3 regions of the Paenarthrobacter sp. NPDC092416 genome follow, and region 3 is predicted to be linked to each of the others. Evidence: riboswitches for the same ligand, from Rfam matches in the RefSeq annotation. Region 3 holds a riboswitch; each other region holds the start of a gene.
The links. Region 3 has a riboswitch for glycine ahead of gcvP (aminomethyl-transferring glycine dehydrogenase). Riboswitches for the same ligand answer to the same signal wherever they lie in the genome.

Region 1 (6,956 bases), on a different contig from region 3:
CCAACCAGTAGTCGTTTCCTGCGCCGTCAGGGTCCTCGTCCTCGTCGTCCACGGCGTAGGCGTTCACGTCGTGCAGAGGAGGGCAAGCGTCCAAGACGGTAGAAGCCCAGGCCCCGGCGGAGTTGACTGCGGCGGGGTCCAGCACACGGATCTCGGAGGAAACGTCGCGCAGCAGGTTCAGCAGGAGGTAGTCCTTGGTCCAGCTCCAGGACTGGAGGGAGGTCCGTTCGTCCGGCATGAACAAGGCCACCAGGGAACGCGAGCCAGCCAGATAGCCCTCGAAATCGGCAGCGAGCAAAGACCCGGCCGGGTACGAAACACCCGCAACGTCCCAGTCCTTCTGCGGACGGAAGAGCAGCCAGTCCCGGTGGGCGCTGATGTTCACGTCGGTGGGGACATCGATGGCTACCCACGAATCGTCCCGCAGCAGCCAGGTGCTCCGGTTGTAGAAGTCGATGTAGTCCACGGCGAACGTCCGCTCAAAACCGGGGGTGTCATCGTGGACCACCATGGCCAGCATGTGGTCTTCAGGAATCTCGAAGAGTCGCTCGGCTTCGGCGAGCGACTGGCCTCGGCGGAGCTTCACGCCGGTCCGGGCGTAGGACGACGAGGTGGCAGGCAGGCCTTCAGCCGTGCTGGAAACGAGCAGGGTGTCCGTGTCCAACCAGCTGACGTGGCCCTTGGCGGTGGGCACGTCGAAGCCGCCGGAAGCTGGGTCAACAAACGTGCGGGTTTCGACGTCGAACTCGCGGTGCCGGTTGGCGTCGCCCCCATCGGGCGAGAGGGAGACCATGGCGAGACGGTACTCGCCGCCGTCGGCAGGACGCAGGAATCCCGCTCCGTGGAAGACCCACTCGACGCCCTCGGAAGCTGCCAAGGCATCGATATCCAGCAAGACGTCCCACTTGGGGTCTTCGGCGAGGTAGCTCTCCCACGTCGTGCGGCGCCATAGGCCCTTGGGGTGTTCCTGGTCCTTCCAGAAGTTGTAGTAGAAGTCGCCCCGCTTGTTGACCATGGCGATTCGGTCCGTGGAGTCGAGGACTTCGAGGATCCCGGCTTCCACCGCGGCGTACCCGGCATCCTCCAGGAGCTCCTCGGTCCGGGCGTTCTGCTCGCGGACCCATGCGAGCTGTTCTTCACCGTGGATATCTTCCAGCCACACGTTCTCATCCGTGGGTTCGGGCGCGACGTCCGCGGCGTGGCGGGGCCCGGACTTGGTCTCTTGTGCAGTGTCATTCTCAGGAAGTGGCGTCTGATCAGCTTCTGTGGTGGTCATCGCCCCATCCAAGCAACACTGTTCGACGGTAAGCAAGTCACAGGAAGTTAGGCTTGAGCGTGGCTAAATCGCAAATCAACCGTGTGGCGCTGATCGGTGCTGGCCCTCGCGGCACCAGCGTGCTTGAGCGGTTGATGGCGAACTGGGCTCAGGCCCAACGCAACCACAACACTTCCGCCGCGTCCGCACCGAAGCTGCACATCGACGTCGTGGATCCTTATCCCGCCGCGTCCGGACATGTTTGGCAGCCGGAGCAGTCCCGCCTTTACCTGATGAATACGCAGGCCTTCTATCCGACGCTCATCCCCGAGGACCCGATGCTGGCCCCACCGCTGGCGGGTGGTTCCTTCGACGAATGGCGGGCCGCCCGGCGTCGTGATGGTCAAGGACTCAACGACGCCGAAAGGACGGAGCTGGACGGGCTTGAGTCGCACAACTTCCCCAGCCGCGCGCTGTACGGGCGGTATTTGCGCCAAACCCTGGAGGGGTTGCTGCAGCGGCTTCCCGACGGCGTCGAGGTCACGTTCCACGAAACGTCCGCCGTTGCCGTGCGTCCGGTCGCCGCTGCCTCCTCACCGCAGGCGTTCGACGTCGAACTTGCCGACGGCGCCCACCTCACCGTCAGTTCCGTGGTCCTTGCGTTAGGTCACATTGAGTCGCGACTGAATCCGGAGCAGCGGGCCTTCCAGCGGGCCGCCAACGAGCAAGGTCTGCTGTATTTGCCGCCCGCCGCGCCGGCCGACGTCGATTGGCAACGCGTGCCGGACAATGAGCCGGTCCTGGTCCGGGGGATGGGCTTGAATTTCTTCGATGTGATGGGCCAGCTCACCGAGGGCCGCGGGGGCAAGTTTGTGGAGTCGGCCGGGGGCGGTAACGGCGTACTCGAGTATCGGCCCTCCGGACGCGAACCGCTGATCATCGCTGCGTCCAGGCGCGGGACACCGTACCGGGCCAAGGCGGGCTTGGCAGGCTACTACCCGTCGAGCGTCACCCTGCGCTTCCTGACGAAAGCCGCCCTGGACCGGTTCCGGGCCGCTGGGATTCAGCCGGGTTTCGACCATGACCTCTGGCCGTTGTTGCACCGCGATGTTTTGTGGGCCTATTACTCAACATTGGCGGCCTCACAGCCGGCGGCTATCCGGGACGTCGCCGAATTCCTGGCAGCACTTATCGATGCATTGCAGCCGCACGCGCACGCCACAGGAAACTGGGAGTCACACGTCTCAGGACTCGTGGGCAAACACGTGGTTGCCTCGCGACGCCTGGATCTCTTGGGACTTGCTGCACCACTATCCGGACGCACCTTCGCTTCACGCCGGGATCTTGATGCGGCGCTCATCGCGTACTTGGACGATGACGCCCGGCGCTCGGCCTTGGGCGAAGCGGATCCCGTGAAAATGGCTATCGGGGCCCTCCATGCGGGCAGGGCAGTCCTCAAATCCGCGGTGGCTGACGGCGGAATTACGGACGAGTCATGGCTGGCCGGGTTGCGCGGCTGGTTCGAGTCGTTCGTTGAGGGTCTCGCCAGCGGGCCACCGGCCCTGCGCTCGGAGCAGCTGGCCGCATTGGCGCGTGCCGGCGTCGTGAGTTTCGTTGGACCGGACCCAAAATTCAGTGTGGACCGTACTGCCGGCGTTTTCCATGCGGTCTCGCCATGGGTCCATGACGCGCCGGCACAAGCCCGGACGCTGATCGAGGCGATGTCGCCGGCCAACAAGGTGGGCGCCAATATTTCCCCCTTGCTGAAACAGCTCATGGCCGATGGCCTGGTGCGCACCAAAATCATGATGAGCGCAGAAGGAACCCCGGTTCAGACCAGTGGCTTGGACGTGGAACCTCATCCTTACAGACCTGTAGGTGCCAACGGATCGGTGACGCAGGGGATCTACGTTTTGGGGCTGCAGTTGTCTGCCTCGCAGTGGGGTACGGCCATCGCAGCCGAAGCCACACCCGCAACAGGACCGGCCTATCCCAGTGGACAAAGGACTCTCCGGGATGCCGACGAAATAGCCCGCAGCATCCTCGACCAGTAGCCGGTTGCAACAGGCCAGCGGTTGCGGTGCGCGCCGTGGTTCGTTACTGTGTGAGCTGCATCACCGTTTTAGGTGTGCACGCTTTTGATCTGCGGCGGGAGAGTCCTGCCGGTACATCCAGTCAGGCGCCGTAGGAGCAAACCCTCCCCAGGAATCTCTCAGGCCCATGTACCGCCGCGGCGAGGCAACTCTGGAAAGCAGTCAGGCCTTGGTCCTGGCTCACCGAAGGTGCAAGCAGGCCCATGCCTGCGGAAACTCTCAGGTCCACGACAGAGCGGGGAGGAACCCGAATCATTGTGGCACCCTGTGCCGCCTGAACGATGGAGTTCCTCATGACGATTCAGCGCCCACCTTCCTCAGTTCCCGATTCACCACATCTAGAGCGTCAGCTCAGCAACCGCCACATCCAGCTGATCGCGATCGGTGGGGCGATTGGAACGGGCCTCTTCATGGGCTCGGGCAAGACCATTTCCGCCGCGGGCCCATCCGTGATTTTCGTCTACATGATCATCGGCTTCATGTTGTTTTTCGTCATGCGGGCCATGGGCGAACTGCTCCTGAGCAACCTGAATTACAAGTCCTTCAGCGACTTCGCCGCCGACCTGCTCGGCCCATGGGCCGGCTTCTTCACTGGCTGGACCTACTGGTTCTGCTGGGTCATTACGGGCATCGCGGACGTCATTGCGATCGCCGGGTACTCCCAGGAACTCTGGCCGGCCCTCCCGCTATGGGTGCCCGGGTTGATCACCATCGGCATTCTCCTGCTCCTGAACCTTGCCACGGTGAAGGCCTTCGGCGAGACCGAGTTCTGGTTCGCGCTTATCAAGATCATCGCCATCGCGGCTCTCATCATCGTGGGCCTCTTCATGATCTTCAGCGGCTTCCAGTCCGACGCCGGACCGGCCAGCTTCACCAACCTCTGGAGCCACGGCGGATTCTTCCCGAACGAGTTCATGGGCTTCGTGGCGGGCTTCCAGATCGCCGTCTTCGCGTTCGTGGGCATTGAGCTTGTGGGAACCACCGCCGCTGAGGCCAAGGACCCGGAAAAGAACCTGCCCAAGGCCATCAACTCCATTCCGATCCGCGTGCTGCTTTTCTACGTGGGCGCCCTCATCATCCTGATGTCCGTCACCCCCTGGACCCAGTTCGCAGCCGGACACAGCCCCTTCATCGCCATGTTCTCCCTGGCCGGACTCGGCGCGGCGGCCACCATCGTCAACCTGGTGGTCCTGACCTCGGCCATGTCCTCGGCCAACTCGGGCATCTACTCCACGTCCCGCATGGTCTACGGCCTGGCCCAGGAAGGTGACGCTCCCGCCGCGTTCGGGGCGCTGTCCGGACGCAAAGTACCCCGTAACGCCCTGTTCCTTTCCTGCGTACTGCTGTTGTCCGGCGTCGTCCTCATGTATGCCGGCCAGGACATCGGCAAGGCGTTCGACATGGTCACTACCGTGTCCGCGGTCTGCTTTGTCTTCGTGTGGTCCATCATTTTGGCCAGCTACATCGCTTTCCGGAAGCGTCGTCCGCACCTTCACGACGCCTCGGCGTTCAAAATGCCCGGTGGCGTCGCCATGGTGTGGGTGGTGTTCGCGTTCTTCGCCTTCGTTCTCTGGACGCTGACTACCCAGCCGGACACACTCGCCGCGCTTCTGGCCACGCCGGTGTGGTTCCTGATCCTCGGCGTCGCATGGTTCGTGCTGCGCCGCCGCCCGGCACACTTGGCCCGCTACGCGGTGTTCCAGGCGGAGCTGGAGAAGGACTCCAAGCGCGCACAGGAGCCGGAACCGGCACAGAAGTAGGAGCACTAACAAGGCAGGGCCCGTCACCACGAACATTGGTGACGGGCCCTGCCCTTGTTGGTGCTAAGAAGCGTTTAGCCCCTGAGGCACTTCTGGTACTCCAACCACTCAAACGCGTACCGGAGCCAGCCCACAATGTCGTACCACTTGGCTGGCTTGACCGGGGGAATGCACTGCGGCGGGTTCGGACCGCTGCTGGCAACGTTCACCAGTGCCTTCACCACGGTTCCGGACTCGACGGCGGTCAACACCAAAGTGCCGGTGCCTCCAGCTGCCGAGGCGGGAACCTTAAGGTCCACGGTGGCCGCACCTGCGGTGGCCGGAACGGAACCAAGCGCCACGGCGGTACCCTTGCTGTCAATGAACACGGCGTTGAGCGAGGCGTTGGCCGGGCTGCCGATGGAGGTCAGGTTGAGCTTGGATATGGCCAGTGCCATGGACTCGCCGGCCTTCACCTCGGCAGCTGTGGAGTTCACCACGGCAACAGAGCGGCGTGCGAAGTCAGGGGACACCGGCTTGTGTTCCTGCAGGTACTTGATCCACGCATCACGATCCACCAGGCCAGTGTCCTTCGTGTTGCTGCCTTCCTTGAAGACCCGGAAGTTGTCACCACCGGTGGCTAGGAAGCTGAAAGTACCGATCCTGTACTGCACGCCAGGATCAATGACAGCGCCGTTCACCCAGATTCCCGTGACGCGATCGCCCGCCGGACGGGCGGCGTCGTAGGTGTAGTTGACGTTCTTGGAAAGGCCCAGCTGCTGGTAAGGGCGGCTGGGCACCGTTCCATCAGGGTTGGTCTGCCACTGCTGCTCAAGAAGCGTCTTGAACTGGGCTCCTGTCAGGGAAGTGGTCCACAGGTTGTTCACGAACGGCAGGACCGCATTCGCTTCGGCATAGGTGATGGTCCCGTCCGGAGCGTAGTACAGCTCGTTGCGGAGTCCGCCGGGGTTCACGACGCCGATCTCCGCCGCGCCGAGTTCAGGCACCTTGAGCGTGTCAACCAGCGAATCCGCAACGAGGTTGCCGAGCGTGGATTCGTTCGCGCGGTCGTCACGCTTCGGGGCACCGCCGGTCGGGTCAGGCGTGAAGGCCGTGGTGATATCGGCGGTCACCGCACCCACCGGCTGGTTGCCAATCACGGCAGCATCCGCGAGGGCTTTGTCCACGATCGTCTTGACGGCAGCCACCCGCGGATACGCTGCCACAAGGCTCTCCGACGTGTCCGTGGTCCGGTCCACAATGGCGGCCTTGTAGGCGTTTACGGTCATGGACGCGGTATCAACCGTGAGCGTCACGCTTCCCACGTTTTCACCGTAGTTGCCCGTCTGCACGATCGGCCGGGTCTTTCCAGTGGGCTGGCCGTTTGTGTCCAGCACCGGTGCGTCCCAAGCGTATTCCTTGTGCGTATGACCCGTAAAAATCGCGGCCACGTCGGGAGTGGTTTCCCGCACGAGCTTGGCGAACGGGCCACCGGCCGCGACTTCCTGCTCCAAGGTGGCGCCTTCAGGCGTACCGGAAGCAGCGCCGTCGTGGTTTTCCACGATGATCAGATCGGCCAGGTCTTCTGCCTTGATCTTTGCGGCGACCCGGTTGATGGCTTCCACTGGATCACCGAACTCAAGGTCCGTGATGCCGGCGGGAGTCACCAGCGACGGCACTTCCTGCGTCACGGTGCCGATGACAGCCACCCGTACACCGTTCATCTCCAGAACCTTGTACTCCGGCAGGACCGGCGTGGTGGTGCCCTTCTGGTAAACGTTGGCGCCCAGGTAGGCGAACTTCGCGTTGGCACCTCCGGCAATGACACGGTCCCGCAGATCCTGCCAGCCGCCGTCGAACTCATGGTTG
Region 2 (6,956 bases), on a different contig from region 3:
CCAGCCTTCGGTCTGGGAGTCCGGAGCGAACGGGTGGATGGAGGCGAACTCGGGCCAGGAAATGGCTTCCATCTCGGCCGTGGCGTTGAGCTTCATGGTGCAGGAACCCAACGGGATCATGGTGCGATCCAGTGCGAGGTCGCGGTCCGAGAGCTTGCGGATGTAGCGCAGCAACTGGGTCTCGGAACGGTGGGTGTTGAACACCGGGTGCTGCAGGTAATCGCTCGAGCGCTCAACGGATGCCTCCAGCGCAAAGCCTTCAGCGGTTTCGGTGACCGAAGCGCCAAAGACGGCTGCGACGTCGGCGACAACCGCCGTCGTGGTCGTCTCGTCAACGGAGATGCCGACGGTGTCGGCGTCGATGCCGCGCAGGTTGATTCCCTTTGCCTCGGCGGCGGCGACGATTTCGGCAGCCTTACCGGGAACGCTGACGGTGATCGTGTCGAAGAAGGAACCGTGAAGGACCTCGACGCCGGCAGCCTTCAGGGAAGCGGCGAGGGTCCGGGCGTGGCCGTGGGCGGTCTCAGCAATCGCCTTCAGGCCTTCGGGACCGTGGTAAACGGCGTACATCGACGCCACGATGGCGAGCAGCGCCTGGGCAGTGCAGATGTTGGACGTGGCCTTCTCGCGGCGGATGTGCTGCTCGCGGGTCTGCAGCGCCAAGCGGTAGGCAGGGACACCGGCGTCGTCCTTGGAAACGCCCACCAGACGGCCGGGCATGGAACGCTCGAGCCCCTTCTGGACGGCCATGTACGCAGCGTGCGGGCCGCCGAAGAACAGCGGAACGCCCAAGCGCTGGGCCGAACCGACGGCGATATCGGCGCCCTGCTCGCCCGGAGGCGTGATGAGCGTCAGGGAGAGCAGGTCTGCTGCGACCGTCACCAGGGCACCGCGTTCCTTGGCGTCGGCAATGACGCCGGAGTGGTCGAACACGCGGCCGGAAGCGCCCGGCTGCTGGAGGACGACGCCGTTGATGGCGCCTTCCGGGAGCCCGAGCGAGAGGTCAGCGACCTCAACCTCGAACCCGAGTGCCTCGGCGCGGCCTTTCACGATCGCGATGGTCTGCGGCAGGCAATCGGCGTCAAGGACGGTCTTGCCGTCCCTGGCGGCTGCGTTTTGTCCGGTGGACTTATTGGCCCGGCGCATCATAAGGACTGCCTCGGCCACTGCCGTTGCTTCGTCCAGCAGGGAGGCGTTGGCGATCGGCAGGCCCACAAGGTCCTGGACCATGGTCTGGAAGTTCAGGAGTGCTTCGAGGCGGCCCTGCGAGATTTCAGGCTGGTACGGGGTGTACGCGGTGTACCAGGCCGGCGCTTCGAGGATGTTGCGGCGGATCACCGGAGGCGTCACGGTGTCGTAGTAACCTTGGCCGATCATCTGAACGGCCGTCTTGTTCTTCGAGGCCAGCTTGCGCAGCTCGGCAAGAACCTCGACCTCGCTCAGGGCGTTCTGCAGAGTCAGCGCAACATCCTGGCGGATGTCGTTGGGAACTGCGGTATCTACCAGCGAGTCCACGGTGTCGTAACCGACGGACTTCAGCATGGTGTCAATGTCGGCCTGGCGGCGGGCGCCAATATGCCGATCGACGAAGGTGGTGGAGGCAGAACTAACCGTCACGAAGGAACTCCAATACTTGGGCGGCGTTTGGGTACGCCACAGCGGCTCGGGTTCCTCCCCGCTCTGTATTGGACCTGAGAGTTTCCACGCTGCCACGCTTTCGCATGGCACATCGCTTGCACCGTCGGTGAGCACAGCATCTTTGGCGCCAGTGGCGCGGACTGATTGCCTGCTGCTTTCCAGAGTTGCCTCGCCGCGGCGGTGCATGGGCCTGAGAGATTCCTGGGGAGGGTTTGCTCCTACGGCGCCCGCATCACTTGCTTGCAGGACTCTCCCGCCGCAGATCAAAGGCGTATTCAGTTGTTGCGACCAATTTATGGACAGGCCACAAGGGTTAATTGTCCTACGCGGCGGGCCCCGCCGCAAATGGATGACTGGTTACTTCCGCAGGCGGTCCAGGACCCGGAGCAGGATTTCGACGTCGGCCTCCCGACCGGCGTTGCCGCCCTCCTGTCCGCCTTCTTGGCCGCCTTCGAACATCGCGTTGAAATACAGCCCGTCGCCCATGTAGCTCACGGCTTTGGCAACCTCAGGCCCCACGTCTTCGGCCAGGACATCGAGCCACTGCTGTTGAATGCCCGCGAACCGGCGTCGGGTCTCTTCGTGGGCCACTTCAGCCAGTCGGGTCGCTGCGACGAAGGCCCGGTCCATGGGTGTTCCGGCCCAGAGCGATGACCGAATGAAGTACACGGCAGAGCCGTCGGGCGCAGCCTTCATTTGCTCGATATCCTCCTGAGCCAGCTGATCCAAGCGCTCAAGCAAGGCGCTGATCAGGGATTCCTTGCTCGGGAAGTGATACAGCAACCCGCCTTTGGAGACCCCTGCCCGCTTGGCGACGGCGTCGAGCGTGGCAGCACGCTCCCCCACCTCAATCAGAAGGGCTTCGTAGGCATCCAGGACAGCGTCCCGGGCAACAGGTTTTCGTGGCATGAGTACATCATTCCCTAAAGGTGCATCGTTCGACATTTGTAACTGTACCGTCTGGACGGTACAGTTAGGGGCATGTTCACTTTGTCCTCTACCCCCAGCCCCCGTACCACCGAACAAGAGACCGTCGAGCGCGGGACCGTCGAGCGCGGGACCGCCGTGCGCAGGCCCGTCGCGATTGAGAGCCCCGCCCAGGCGTCCGCCGCGCGCCAGCCGGCACCGTGGCGCGACTGGACCGCCCTGGCACTCTTGATGTTCCCGGTACTGCTGGTAGCAGTGGACAACACCGCCCTCACCTTCGCCCTGCCGGAAATTGCCCGCACCCTGGACGTGGGTGGCGTGCAGCTGCTCTGGATCGTGGACGCATACCCGCTGGTCCTGGCTGCACTGCTGGTCTCCATGGGCAACCTCGGCGACAGGATCGGTCGGCGTCGGCTGCTCCTGATCGGCAGCACCGGCTTCGCTGCAGTCTCGGCGGCCACGGCGTTTGCACCATCGGCGGAATGGCTCATTGCCGGCCGGGCCGCGTTGGGTGTGTTTGGCGCGATGCTGATGCCATCCACGCTGTCGCTGATCAGGAACATCTTTGTGGACCCCAACCGCCGGCGGCTCGCGATCGCAGTTTGGGCGGCCGGCTTTTCCGGCGGCGCCGCACTTGGGCCGATCTTTGGCGGCTGGCTCGTGGAGCATTTCTGGTGGGGCGCCGTGTTCCTGGTGGCTACCTTCCTGCTCCTGCCGCTCCTGGCCTTCGGAACCACCTTCATCCCGGAATCCAAAGATGCCAATCCCGGTCGGGTCGACGTGCCCAGCATTGCCCTGTCCGTCCTGACCATGGCCCCGTTCGTCTACGGCATCAAAGAATTCGCCGTGCATGGATTCGGCGCCTCCGCAGTGGCCTTCATGGGCTTCGGCCTCATCATGGGCATTCTCTTTGTCCGGCGCCAACGGCACCTTGCGGCCCCGATGCTCGATGTCCGCTTGTTCAAGAACAAGGTGTTCAGCACCGCGATCGTGGCGAACGTGCTCTCCTTGTTCTCCATGACGGGCTTCATCTACTTCTTTGCCCAGCACCTGCAGCTCGTTGAGGGCCAGTCCCCCATGGAAGCCGGGATCGCCATGATTCCCGCACTCCTGGCAACAGTGGCCGCCGGCCTGCTGGTGGTGCCCCTGGTCAAGCGTGTGCGGCCAGGTTTCGTTGTGGCAGGCGGCCTGACCCTCAGCGCCGTCGGATACCTCGTAGTAGCTGTAGGTGACCACGGAACCGGGCCTGTATTCCTGCTGTCGGCCTTGACCGTACTGGCTATAGGCGCGGGTGCCGCGGAGACGATCTCCAACGACCTCATCCTTGGTGCCGTGCCGGCAGCCAAGGCCGGCGCTGCATCAGCGATCTCTGAGACAGGGTACGAGCTCGGTTCGCTGCTGGGAACTGCGGTCCTCGGCTCGATCCTCACGGCTTCCTACCAGCACAACCTCATCCTGCCTGATGGTCTCTCCGCCAATTCTGCAGGGAATTCCGGGGAGACACTGGCCGGCGCCGTGGACGCCGCCGCTGCACTACCCGCTCCCCTGTCGGACGCACTGACAGCCGCCGCCCGGACAGCTTTCGAATCCGGGGTCCACATCACTGCGGCGATTGGGCTGGTACTGATGGCCGGCGCGGCGGTGCTTGCCGCCGTCGTACTCCGCAGCGTTCCGAAGGCGAAGTAGGTTCTTTCGAACCGGGAATGCCGGGCCACCGATGCGGCCCGGCATTCCTGTATCTCGATACACTGGCCAAACCTGCGGAGTCGAACGGTAAGGGTAATCCCTCATGACAATCGATCTTGAAGAACTCTACAAAGACCTCCACGCGAATCCGGAGCTCTCGTTCCAGGAAGTACGAACGGCCGAAATCGTCGGCAGGCACCTGGATGAGCTGGGGTTCGTGGTGCACCGCTATGTAGGCAAAACCGGCGTAGTGGGCGTCCTCGAAAACGGTCCCGGCCCGGTTGTCATGCTCCGCGCCGATATGGATGGGCTGCCCGTCAAGGAAGCCACCGGGCTGGACTACGCAAGCTCGGCAGTCGGCGTCGACCATGACGGAAAAGACGTGCCGGTGATGCATGCGTGCGGGCACGACGTCCACGTGAGCTGCCTTATCGGAGCGGTGGAAATGCTCGCCGGCCAGAAGCACGAATGGCAAGGAACCCTGATCGCGGTGTTCCAGCCGGCCGAGGAATGGGGCGGCGGAGCGCAGGCGATGGTCGCGGACGGTCTCTATGACTTGGTGCCCAAGCCCGATGTTGTACTGGGCCAGCATGTGGCGCCGTTCCCGGCCGGGTGGTTCGGTGTCCGGCCCGGCGTCACCATGGCCTCGGCCGATTCCCTCAATGTGACACTTCACGGACGTGGTGGTCACGGCTCGCGGCCCGAAACAACCATCGATCCCGTGCTCATGGCCGCCGCTGCAACCATGCGTTTGCAAGGGATCGTCGCCAGGGAACTCGCCGCCAGTGATTCCGCCGTGGTGACAGTGGGACAGATCCACTCGGGAACCAAGAACAACATCATTCCCGAGACAGCCACCTTGGGCCTGAGCATCCGAACCTTCAGCGACCCCACCAGGGAAAGGATCCTGGGTTCGATCGAGCGCATCGTCCGCAGCGAATCGACGGCATCAGGCTCTCCCAAGGAGCCTGAATTCCACTACGAAGAGCGCTTCCCGTTGACAGTCAATGACCAATCGGCCGCCGGCCGGGTGACGGCAGCATTCCGGGCAAAGTTTGGCGACACCAAGGTCATTGATCCGGGACCCGTGTCAGGCAGTGAAGACGTTGGCGAGCTCTCAACAGCTGCGGGGGCTCCCCTGGTTTTCTGGTTCCTGGGTGGCATGGATGCATCATTTTTCAAGGACTGGGCCACAACGGGCCGCCTGCCGGAGGACGTTCCCTCCAACCACTCGCCGTACTTTGCGCCCATCATCCAGCCGACCTTGACGGCCGGCACCGAGGCACTCGTCACGGCCGCGCGCGAATTCTTGAGCGCTCCCAAGTAGCAGCTTGTGGGCCAAAGGAACCCCGCCCAACGGACAATTCACCACCGGGTGACAGGGTGAAATGTCCGTTGAACGGGGTCGACTTTCTTTAGGCAGGTACGTTCAGCGCAGCGTCGGCATCCCGCAGCACCTTGGCCGCAACCTGAAGGCCCTCGATCCGGCCCAGGGAAACGTCTTCGTGCTCGATGTTGACCAGCATGTTCGGGTCAACCTCATGGAGCGCGCGGAGGAACTCGGTCCAGTAGGCCGTGTCATGTCCGCGACCCAGTGCCACGAAGTCCCAGGCGGAGTTCTTGGGCCACTCGTTGGCCCACTCGTCGCCGCCCAGGTTGGTGCGGTTCTCGTCCGGGGAGAGCCGGCGGAAGCTGTTGTCCAGCACGCCGTAGAGCGCAGCGTTTTCCTTGTTGACGCGGACGTCCTTGGCAGCGGCCTGGAACACGAGAGGCCCGAGTTCGCGGACCACGGCCACCGGGTCCATCTGCTGCCAGAACAGGTGTGAAGCGTCCAGTTCCACGCCCACGTGCGTGGCGCCGGTGAGCTCGATCAGCTTGTAGACGTCGGCCGTGTTGAAGACGATGTTCTGCGGGTGCAGTTCCAAGGCCACCTTGACGTCGTGGTCGGCGGCAAGGCGGTCGGTTTCCTTCCAGAACTCCGCAGCAACACCCCACTGGTAGTCGAGCACGTCGAGAGCGGCGGAGTTCCAGGCGTTGACCACCCAGTTAACGGTGGTAGCTCCGGGTTCTCCGCCTGGCAGGCCGGACATGGTGACCACGCGGTTTTGGCCGAGGCGGTGGGCCAACCGAATGGAGCGGCGGATGTCTTCCGCGTGCTTTTCGCCGATCTCGCGCTTGGGGTGCAGCGGGTTGCCGTTGCAGTTCAGGCCGGCGATGGAAACGCCGGTGCCTTCGAAGATCGCGAGGTAGTCGTCGCGGGCCGCGTCGCTTTCCAGGATCTGGTCAAAGGTTGGCACGTGCACGGCGGGCAGGAACCCACCGGTGTTGATCTCGATGCCCGTGAGGCCAAGATCGGCAATGACCTTCAGGGCCTCGGGAAGCGGGCGGTCGTGCAGGATCGCGTTGTAGACGCCGAGCTTCATAGCGTGATCTTCTTTCCGTTGTTGAGTGCGGACTCGGTGACTGCCCCGAGCAGTTCCATGTTGCGGACACCTTCGTCGAAGGTGGCGCAGCGGGGCAGGGATGCTTCTTCGCTGAGACCTGCAACTTCTTCGAGGAACGCGCGGGCTTGGTAGCCGAAGGCGTCGTTCTGGCCGAAGCCAACCTCGGGGGCATCCATGGCAAGGCCGCCGGCGATGTAGGGGTGGTCCGGGCCGAGGATGACCTGGCGGTAGCCGTTCTCTTTGCCGGAACCGTCGTTGAGG
Region 3 (6,956 bases):
AAGCCATGGCGACCGGGTAACCGAGCGTCGGGCTGGGCTGGCCGGAGGTGACTTCGCCAATCAGCGTTCCGTCTGAGAGCACCGGGTAGTGTCCGCGGGCAGCGCGGCGGCCGGTACCCTTGAGGCCAACCAGCTTCTGGCCGCGGGTGGAACCAACGCCGGCTGACTTGATGGCCGCCAACGCTTCCTTGCCGACGAAGTCGCCTTCCTTTGACAGCGCGACGACGGGGCCAAGGCCGGCGGCGTAGGCGTTGACGTAGCGGGAGAGCTCGTTTCCGTAGAGGGGCATGCCGGCTTCGAGGCGGAGCGAGTCACGTGCGGCGAGGCCCGCGGGGATGAGTCCGTGGCTTTCGCCCGCTTCGAGGAGTGCTTCCCAGAGGCCTGCTGCGTCGACGTTGGGGATGTAGATTTCGAAGCCGTCTTCGCCGGTGTAGCCGGTGCGGGCGAGCAATAGGTCCAGCCCGTTAATCTCAACCTCAACAGCCGCGTAGTACTTCAGCTCGGTGACCAGGGCGTGCTGCTCGGCCGGAACCAAGCGAAGCAGGATCGCTTCGGCGTTGGGCCCCTGAACTGCGATGAGTGAAGTCTCGGCCGAAGCATCCTCAACAACGACGTCGAATCGGGCTGCACGCTCGGCCAGAGCCGCGGCCACCACCTTGGCGTTGCCCGCGTTCGGGACCACGAGGTATTTGTCCACGCCTTCTGCCGGAGACGGGCGGCGGTAGGAGATGAGGTCATCGATGATGCCGCCGTCGGTGTCGCAGATCAGCGAGTACTTGGCCTTGCCGACGGCGATCGCGGAGAGCTTTCCGGCAAGCGCGTAGTCCAGGAAGGCGCCGGCGTCCGGGCCTGTGACCCAGACTTCCCCCATGTGGGAGAGGTCGAACAGGCCAGCGGACTTGCGGACGGCGTGGTGCTCGGCGAGCTCGGACTCGTACTTCAGGGGCATCTGCCAGCCGCCAAAGTCCGTAAAGGAAGCGCCGGCCTTTTTGTGCTGCTCGTACAGGGCGGTGTAGTTCTCAGACATGTCAGGAGTCCTTAGTTTTCGAAGTCTGCGGTGTTGTCCTCGAACGCTTCAAGGGGTGGGCAGGAGCACACGAGGTTCCGGTCGCCTGCGGCGCCGTCGATCCGGCCCACGGGCGGGAAGTACTTGTCCTGCTTCAAGTGGTGGACGGGGAACGCTGCCTGCTCACGCGGGTAGTCGCGGCCCCAGTCGGAACTCACGACGGCGGCAGCTGTGTGCGGCGCGTTGCGCAGCGGCGAGTTCTCAACAGTGAAATCACCGCTGGCCACCTGCTCGATTTCGGCGCGGATGGTGATCATGGCTTCGATGAAGCGATCGATCTCCGCCAAATCCTCGGACTCGGTGGGCTCCACCATCAGGGTGCCCGCAACGGGGAACGCCAGCGTGGGAGCGTGGAAACCGAAGTCGATCAGGCGCTTCGCCACATCTTCAGCGGTAACACCCGTGCGAGCCGTCAATTCGCGAAGATCAAGGATGCACTCGTGGGCCACGAGTCCGCCTTCGCCGGTGTAGAGCACCGGGAAGTGCTCATCCAAGCGGGAGGCAACGTAGTTCGCAGCAAGCAGAGCGGACTTGGTCGCTTCGGTGAGGCCCTGGCCACCCATGAGCTTCACGTAGGCCCAGGAAATCGGAAGCACACCGGCGGAGCCGTAGCGGGATGCAGAGATGGCCACGCCACCTTCAGACGAAACATTGTTCGCGTCCCCCGGCATGAACGGTGCCAGGTGAGCCTTGGCTGCGACCGGGCCAACACCCGGACCGCCGCCACCGTGCGGGATGCAGAAGGTCTTGTGCAGGTTCAGGTGGGACACGTCGCCGCCGAACTTGCCCGGCTGGGCCAAACCAACGAGTGCGTTGAGGTTAGCGCCGTCGACGTACACCTGGCCCCCGGCTGCGTGGATCGCGTCGCAGACCTCGCGGACATCGGCGTCGTAGACACCGTGTGTGGACGGGTAGGTGATCATGATGCAGGACAGGACATCCTTGTTGGCTTCGATCTTCGCCGTCAGGTCCGCGTGATCGATGGTGCCATCGGCAGCGGTAGCAACAACTACAACTTTCATGCCGGCCAACACGGCCGAGGCGGCGTTGGTGCCGTGGGCCGAGGCCGGGATCAGGCAGACAGTGCGCTGCTCATCGCCACGGGAGAGGTGGTAGCCGCGGATCGCGAGCAGGCCCGCGAGCTCACCCTGGGAACCGGCATTCGGCTGGATGGAAACTTGGTCGTAGCCGGTGATCTCGGTGAGGTCGGCTTCCAAACCTTCAATCAGTTCGCGCCAGCCAGCGGTCTGGTGATCCGGAGCGAACGGGTGGATGGAGGCGAACTCGGGCCAGGAAATGGCTTCCATCTCAGCTGTAGCGTTGAGCTTCATGGTGCACGAGCCCAGCGGGATCATGGTGCGATCCAGTGCGAGGTCCCGATCGGACAGCTTGCGGATGTAGCGCAACAGCTGCGTCTCGGAACGGTGCGTATTGAACACGGGGTGCTGCAGGAAATCGCTGGTTCGGACCACATCCGAGGGCAGTTCGAAACCGGTCGCGTCCCCTACCGGACCGGCGCCAAAGGCGACAGCCACCGCGGAGAGGACCTCCGGCGTCGTGGTTTCATCAACCGAGACGCCTACGGTGTCGGCGTCAATGACCCGCAGGTTGATGCCCCGGGCTTCGGCAGCGGCGATGACCTTGCCGGCCTTCCCCGGGACGCGGACTGTGAGGGTGTCGAAGAAGGAGTCGGACACGAGTTCGCGGCCGGCCTTAACCAGCGTGGTGGCGAGCGTGCGTGCGTGGCCGTGCACGGTTTCGGCGATCGCCTTCAGGCCTTCCGGACCGTGGTAAACGGCGTACATCGACGCCACGATGGCGAGCAGCGCCTGGGCAGTGCAGATGTTGGACGTGGCCTTCTCGCGGCGAATGTGCTGCTCGCGGGTCTGCAATGCCAAGCGGTAGGCGGGCACACCGGCGTTGTCCTTGGAAACGCCCACGATCCGGCCCGGAAGCGTGCGCTCCATGCCTTCGCGGACAGCCATGTACGCCGCGTGGGGACCGCCGAAGAACAGCGGAACACCAAAGCGCTGCGCGGTTCCGACGGCGATATCGGCACCTTGCTCGCCCGGGGGCGTGATGAGGGTGAGCGCCAGCAAATCGGCCGCAACCGTCACCAGGGCACCGCGTTCCTTGGCCTCCGCAATGACGCCGGAGTGGTCGAAAACGCGGCCGGAAACGCCTGGCTGCTGCAGGACGATGCCGTTGATATCGCCGTCGGGGAGCCCGGCGGACAGGTCGGCGACCTCAACCTCGAAGCCGAGCGCCTCGGCGCGGCCCTTCACGATCGCGATGGTCTGCGGCAGGAGGTCGGCGTCCAGTACGGTCTTGCCGTCCTTCGCGGTTTTGGACTTGTTGGCCCGGCGCATCAGCAGCACAGCCTCAGCCACGGCGGTTGCTTCGTCCAGCAGCGACGCGTTGGCTACAGGAAGTCCTGTGAGGTCCTGGACCATGGTCTGGAAGTTCAAGAGCGCTTCGAGGCGGCCTTGGGAAATCTCAGGCTGGTAGGGGGTGTAAGCCGTGTACCAGGCGGGTGCTTCCAGAATGTTGCGGCGGATCACCGGCGGGGTCACGGTGTCGTAGTAGCCCTGGCCGATCAGCTGGATGGCGGTCTTGTTCTTGGACGCGAGCTTGCGGAGCTCGGCCAGGACCTGGACTTCGCTGAGGGCACCCTGGAGCGTCAGCGGCGTGGCTTGCCGGATGGAATCGGGGACAGCGACGTCTACCAGGCCGTCTACGGAGTCGTAGCCGATGGCCTTGAGCATGGTGTCAACGTCGGCTTGGCGGCGGGCGCCGATGTGCCGGTCCGCGAAGGCGGTGGGGGTTGATTGAACAGTCAAGAGGAACTCCATGATTCAGGCGCCCAATGAGCGCCACGATGATGTGGGGTTCCTCCCCGCTCTGTATTGGACCTGAGAGATTCCGCAGGCTCGATTGCCCGCTTGCACCGTCGGTGAGCCCGGTTTCCCGGACTGCTTTCCAGAGTTGCCTAACCGCGGCGGTACATGGGCCTGAGAGATTCCTGGGGAGGATTTGCTCCTACGGCGCCTGACTGGATGTACCGGCAGGGCTCTCCCGCCGCAGATCAAAAGCGTGTGTGCCACTCATGAGTGACACGCTTCACACCATAGCGGGTGATCGCGAAAAAACGCAAGCAAGCGATACCTACCGGTGCATGGCTTCGTGGATCTGCAGGGCAAACCACAACTGGGCAACAGTGGACGTTTCGCCCATGTCCAACCCTGTCAGCTCGCCGATTTTCCGCATCCGGTAGATGATGGTTTGCCGGTGCGCGAACAGTGCCGCGGCGGTTTTTTGCCAGGAGCGCTGCGAGTCCAAATAGGTCCTCAGCGTGACGATAAGATCGCCTTCCTGGCTCTGCTCGTAGTCGAAAATCGGGCCCAGGAGACGCCTGACCAACGCCGTCCCTTCCTCAAAACCCGTCAAGCCAAGCCATGACGGTCCTTGCGCGTAGCGGGACAAACCCAGCTTGTTCGCCCGGGCCGATCCGAGAGCCCACAGTGACTCCTGCAGCGCCCTTTGAAGCCCGGCCACGGAGGCCGGTGCGCTGATGCCAATCGTGGCGCTGGACCCTGCACAGTGCAGCAGCACGTCGTCGGCCACCTCGGCCGGGACCACCACGTGCAGCCTGTTGTTTCGCCGCAAGGACGCCGCCGAAACTCCATGTCGCCACAGTTCGATGTGCACGTTCGCCAGGATGTCGCCGTCGTCCGCTGAGATCGAGGCGACCAGAAAATCGTCTGCCGGCACATCGAAAGCGGCCAGCCGGCTTTCCATTTCCGCTGCGCCCAAACGGCCATCCATGGCCTGCAGCAGGAACTCGCCCGCCAGCCGGTGCCGGCCTTCCAGCGAGAGGACGATGCGCGAGAGCTGCAGTCCCAGCACCGTTGCGGCGTGGAGAAGTACGACGGCGTCCGGGTGCGGTTCGGTGTTCGGCAGCACCACCAGGAGCGCATTGGCGTGCGTGGGGATGTCCACGGTCAACACGTGCCGGCCCCGAACCCGGTGCCACTGGAAGTTCTTTCCCGCAAGTGTCGCCTGCCCGGATTGCGGGGCCCATTCGTCCGCGAGGAAGCCCGGGAGCCGCTGACCCCCGGGATGCCAAGGATGGAGGCAACGGCGATCCACCACGAACAGCTCCGCGTCGAGCTCTACAGCCAGCCTTTGCACCAGACTTTGCCAGTGGTCCTCGGACGCCCCCACCGTTCGCAGCAGGTCGTACACGCGTGCGGTCTGACGCAAACGTCGCGATTCTTCGAGCAGGGAGGACTCGGCCACCGAGCGGGCGATCGCGATGAACGGCAGCGGATAGGGAATGTTGATCAGCGGCAGGGGCAGCCGGTTGCAGGCTTCCAGGAACTCCGGCAGCAGCTCGGGCGCGTGCATCTTCTCGCCGATGGCCAGGGCACTGGCGCCGCTGTCCATCATCGCCTCGGCGAGCGCCACCTGGCCTGCTGCGTCAGCTGGGATGGAGAGCCCGTTGGTCATCATCAGCTCACCGCCCGTGACCCACTCCCACAGCCGGGGCAGGTCCGAGGTGTGGGCCCAGGTGATGCGGTTGTCGCGACCTTCAGCTCCCGCCAGCAGGGTTAGCCCAAGCTGCGGTTCGGCGACGAGCTCGGCCACTGTGATTGCCATTGAATTGCGCTCCGCTTCCTTGACGCATGGGCCGAATTTCGGGCCTCTTAGACATTCGTATAAGAGGCTCGGCCATTTGTAGTCAATGTACCGCTATCCGGAGTGATACGCGTCACCAAGAATGGAACTAACGAACTTTCCGCTCAACGGCGAGCATCGCGCAACATCACCGATACGCCGGCGGTTTGGCCGCCCGCACCACAGCTAACGAAGGATCCCGGAATGACAACGCACAAGCCCATCGGCCCCGTCGACGCCACCAAAGTCCCCCGGTATGCAGGCCTCGGCACCTTCGCCCGCCTCCCGCAAATCGACCGCGTCCCTGACTACGACATTGCGATTGTCGGCGTACCGTTCGACGGCGGAACCTCCTTCCGGCCCGGCGCCCGTTTCGGTCCTGCCGCCGTCCGCGAGGCCTCACGTCTCCTGCGCCCCGGCTACCACCCCGAGCTCGACGTTGAGCCGGTGTATGAAGCCCAGGTTGTGGATGCCGGCGACATCGCGTGCACGCCCTATGACATCGCCCGCGCTGTTCGTGAAATCGAGGAGCAGGCCCTGCCTCTGATCAGTGAGGACAAGCGGCTCATCTCCATCGGCGGCGACCACACCATTGCGTTGCCCATGTTGAGGGCGTTGAACAAGGTCCACGGTCCCGTCGCGTTGCTCCACTTCGACGCCCACCTGGACACGTGGGACACCTACTTCGATCAGCCCATCACGCACGGGACCATCTTCCGCCGGGCCTTCGAGGAAGGCCTCCTTGTGGAGGACAAGTCGATGCATGTTGGTATCCGCGGCCCGGTCTATGACCGCAACGACTTCCTGCGGGACCACGAATTCGGATTCCAGATCATCCGCTGCTCAGACCTGGACGTCATTGGTGTCCCGGCCGCCATCCAGCAGGTCAAGGACAGGCTCGGCGACACCCCGGTCTACGTCTCCATCGACATCGACGTCCTGGACCCGGCGTTCGCTCCCGGCACGGGCACCCCGGAGATGGGCGGACTCCACTCCCGCGAACTCCTTGCCCTGCTCCGCGGACTCAACGGCATCAACATCGTGGGCGCCGACGTCGTGGAGGTCGCCCCGGCCTACGACCATGCGGACATCACCACCGTTGCCGCGGCCACCTTGGTCTTCGATCTCCTCGGGCTGATGGTGAACCGCAGCAAGGCCACCTCAGTCCGTGAACTGCAATCCGCAAGTTGGACTGCGTCATGAGCACCGCGCC

Region 1: it holds a riboswitch for glycine, as region 3 does, so the genes downstream of both, cycA (D-serine/D-alanine/glycine transporter) here and gcvP (aminomethyl-transferring glycine dehydrogenase) in region 3, are expected to answer to the same signal.
Region 2: it holds a riboswitch for glycine, as region 3 does, so the genes downstream of both, gcvP (aminomethyl-transferring glycine dehydrogenase) here and gcvP (aminomethyl-transferring glycine dehydrogenase) in region 3, are expected to answer to the same signal.

The regions. Positions count from the first base shown of each region.
Region 1 covers NZ_JBIVQG010000009.1:132,296-139,251, forward strand. The annotation lists gene ACIQC5_RS16960 (prolyl oligopeptidase family protein) at 1-1,276, opposite strand, end outside; gene ACIQC5_RS16965 (FAD/NAD(P)-binding protein) at 1,336-3,309, shown strand; glycine riboswitch at 3,395-3,493, shown strand; gene cycA (D-serine/D-alanine/glycine transporter) at 3,642-5,108, shown strand; gene ACIQC5_RS16975 (ExeM/NucH family extracellular endonuclease) at 5,183-6,956, opposite strand, start outside.
Region 2 covers NZ_JBIVQG010000015.1:3,980-10,935, forward strand. The annotation lists gene gcvP (aminomethyl-transferring glycine dehydrogenase) at 1-1,617, opposite strand, end outside; glycine riboswitch at 1,807-1,904, opposite strand; gene ACIQC5_RS20830 (TetR/AcrR family transcriptional regulator) at 1,996-2,547, opposite strand; gene ACIQC5_RS20835 (MFS transporter) at 2,620-4,251, shown strand; gene ACIQC5_RS20840 (amidohydrolase) at 4,355-5,578, shown strand; gene ACIQC5_RS20845 (sugar phosphate isomerase/epimerase family protein) at 5,667-6,674, opposite strand; gene ACIQC5_RS20850 (Gfo/Idh/MocA family protein) at 6,671-6,956, opposite strand, start outside.
Region 3 covers NZ_JBIVQG010000020.1:56,211-63,166, reverse strand. The annotation lists gene gcvT (glycine cleavage system aminomethyltransferase GcvT) at 1-1,027, opposite strand, end outside; gene gcvP (aminomethyl-transferring glycine dehydrogenase) at 1,039-3,906, opposite strand; glycine riboswitch at 4,056-4,154, opposite strand; gene ACIQC5_RS22890 (PucR family transcriptional regulator) at 4,232-5,725, opposite strand; gene speB (agmatinase) at 5,948-6,946, shown strand; gene ACIQC5_RS22880 (purine-cytosine permease family protein) at 6,943-6,956, shown strand, end outside.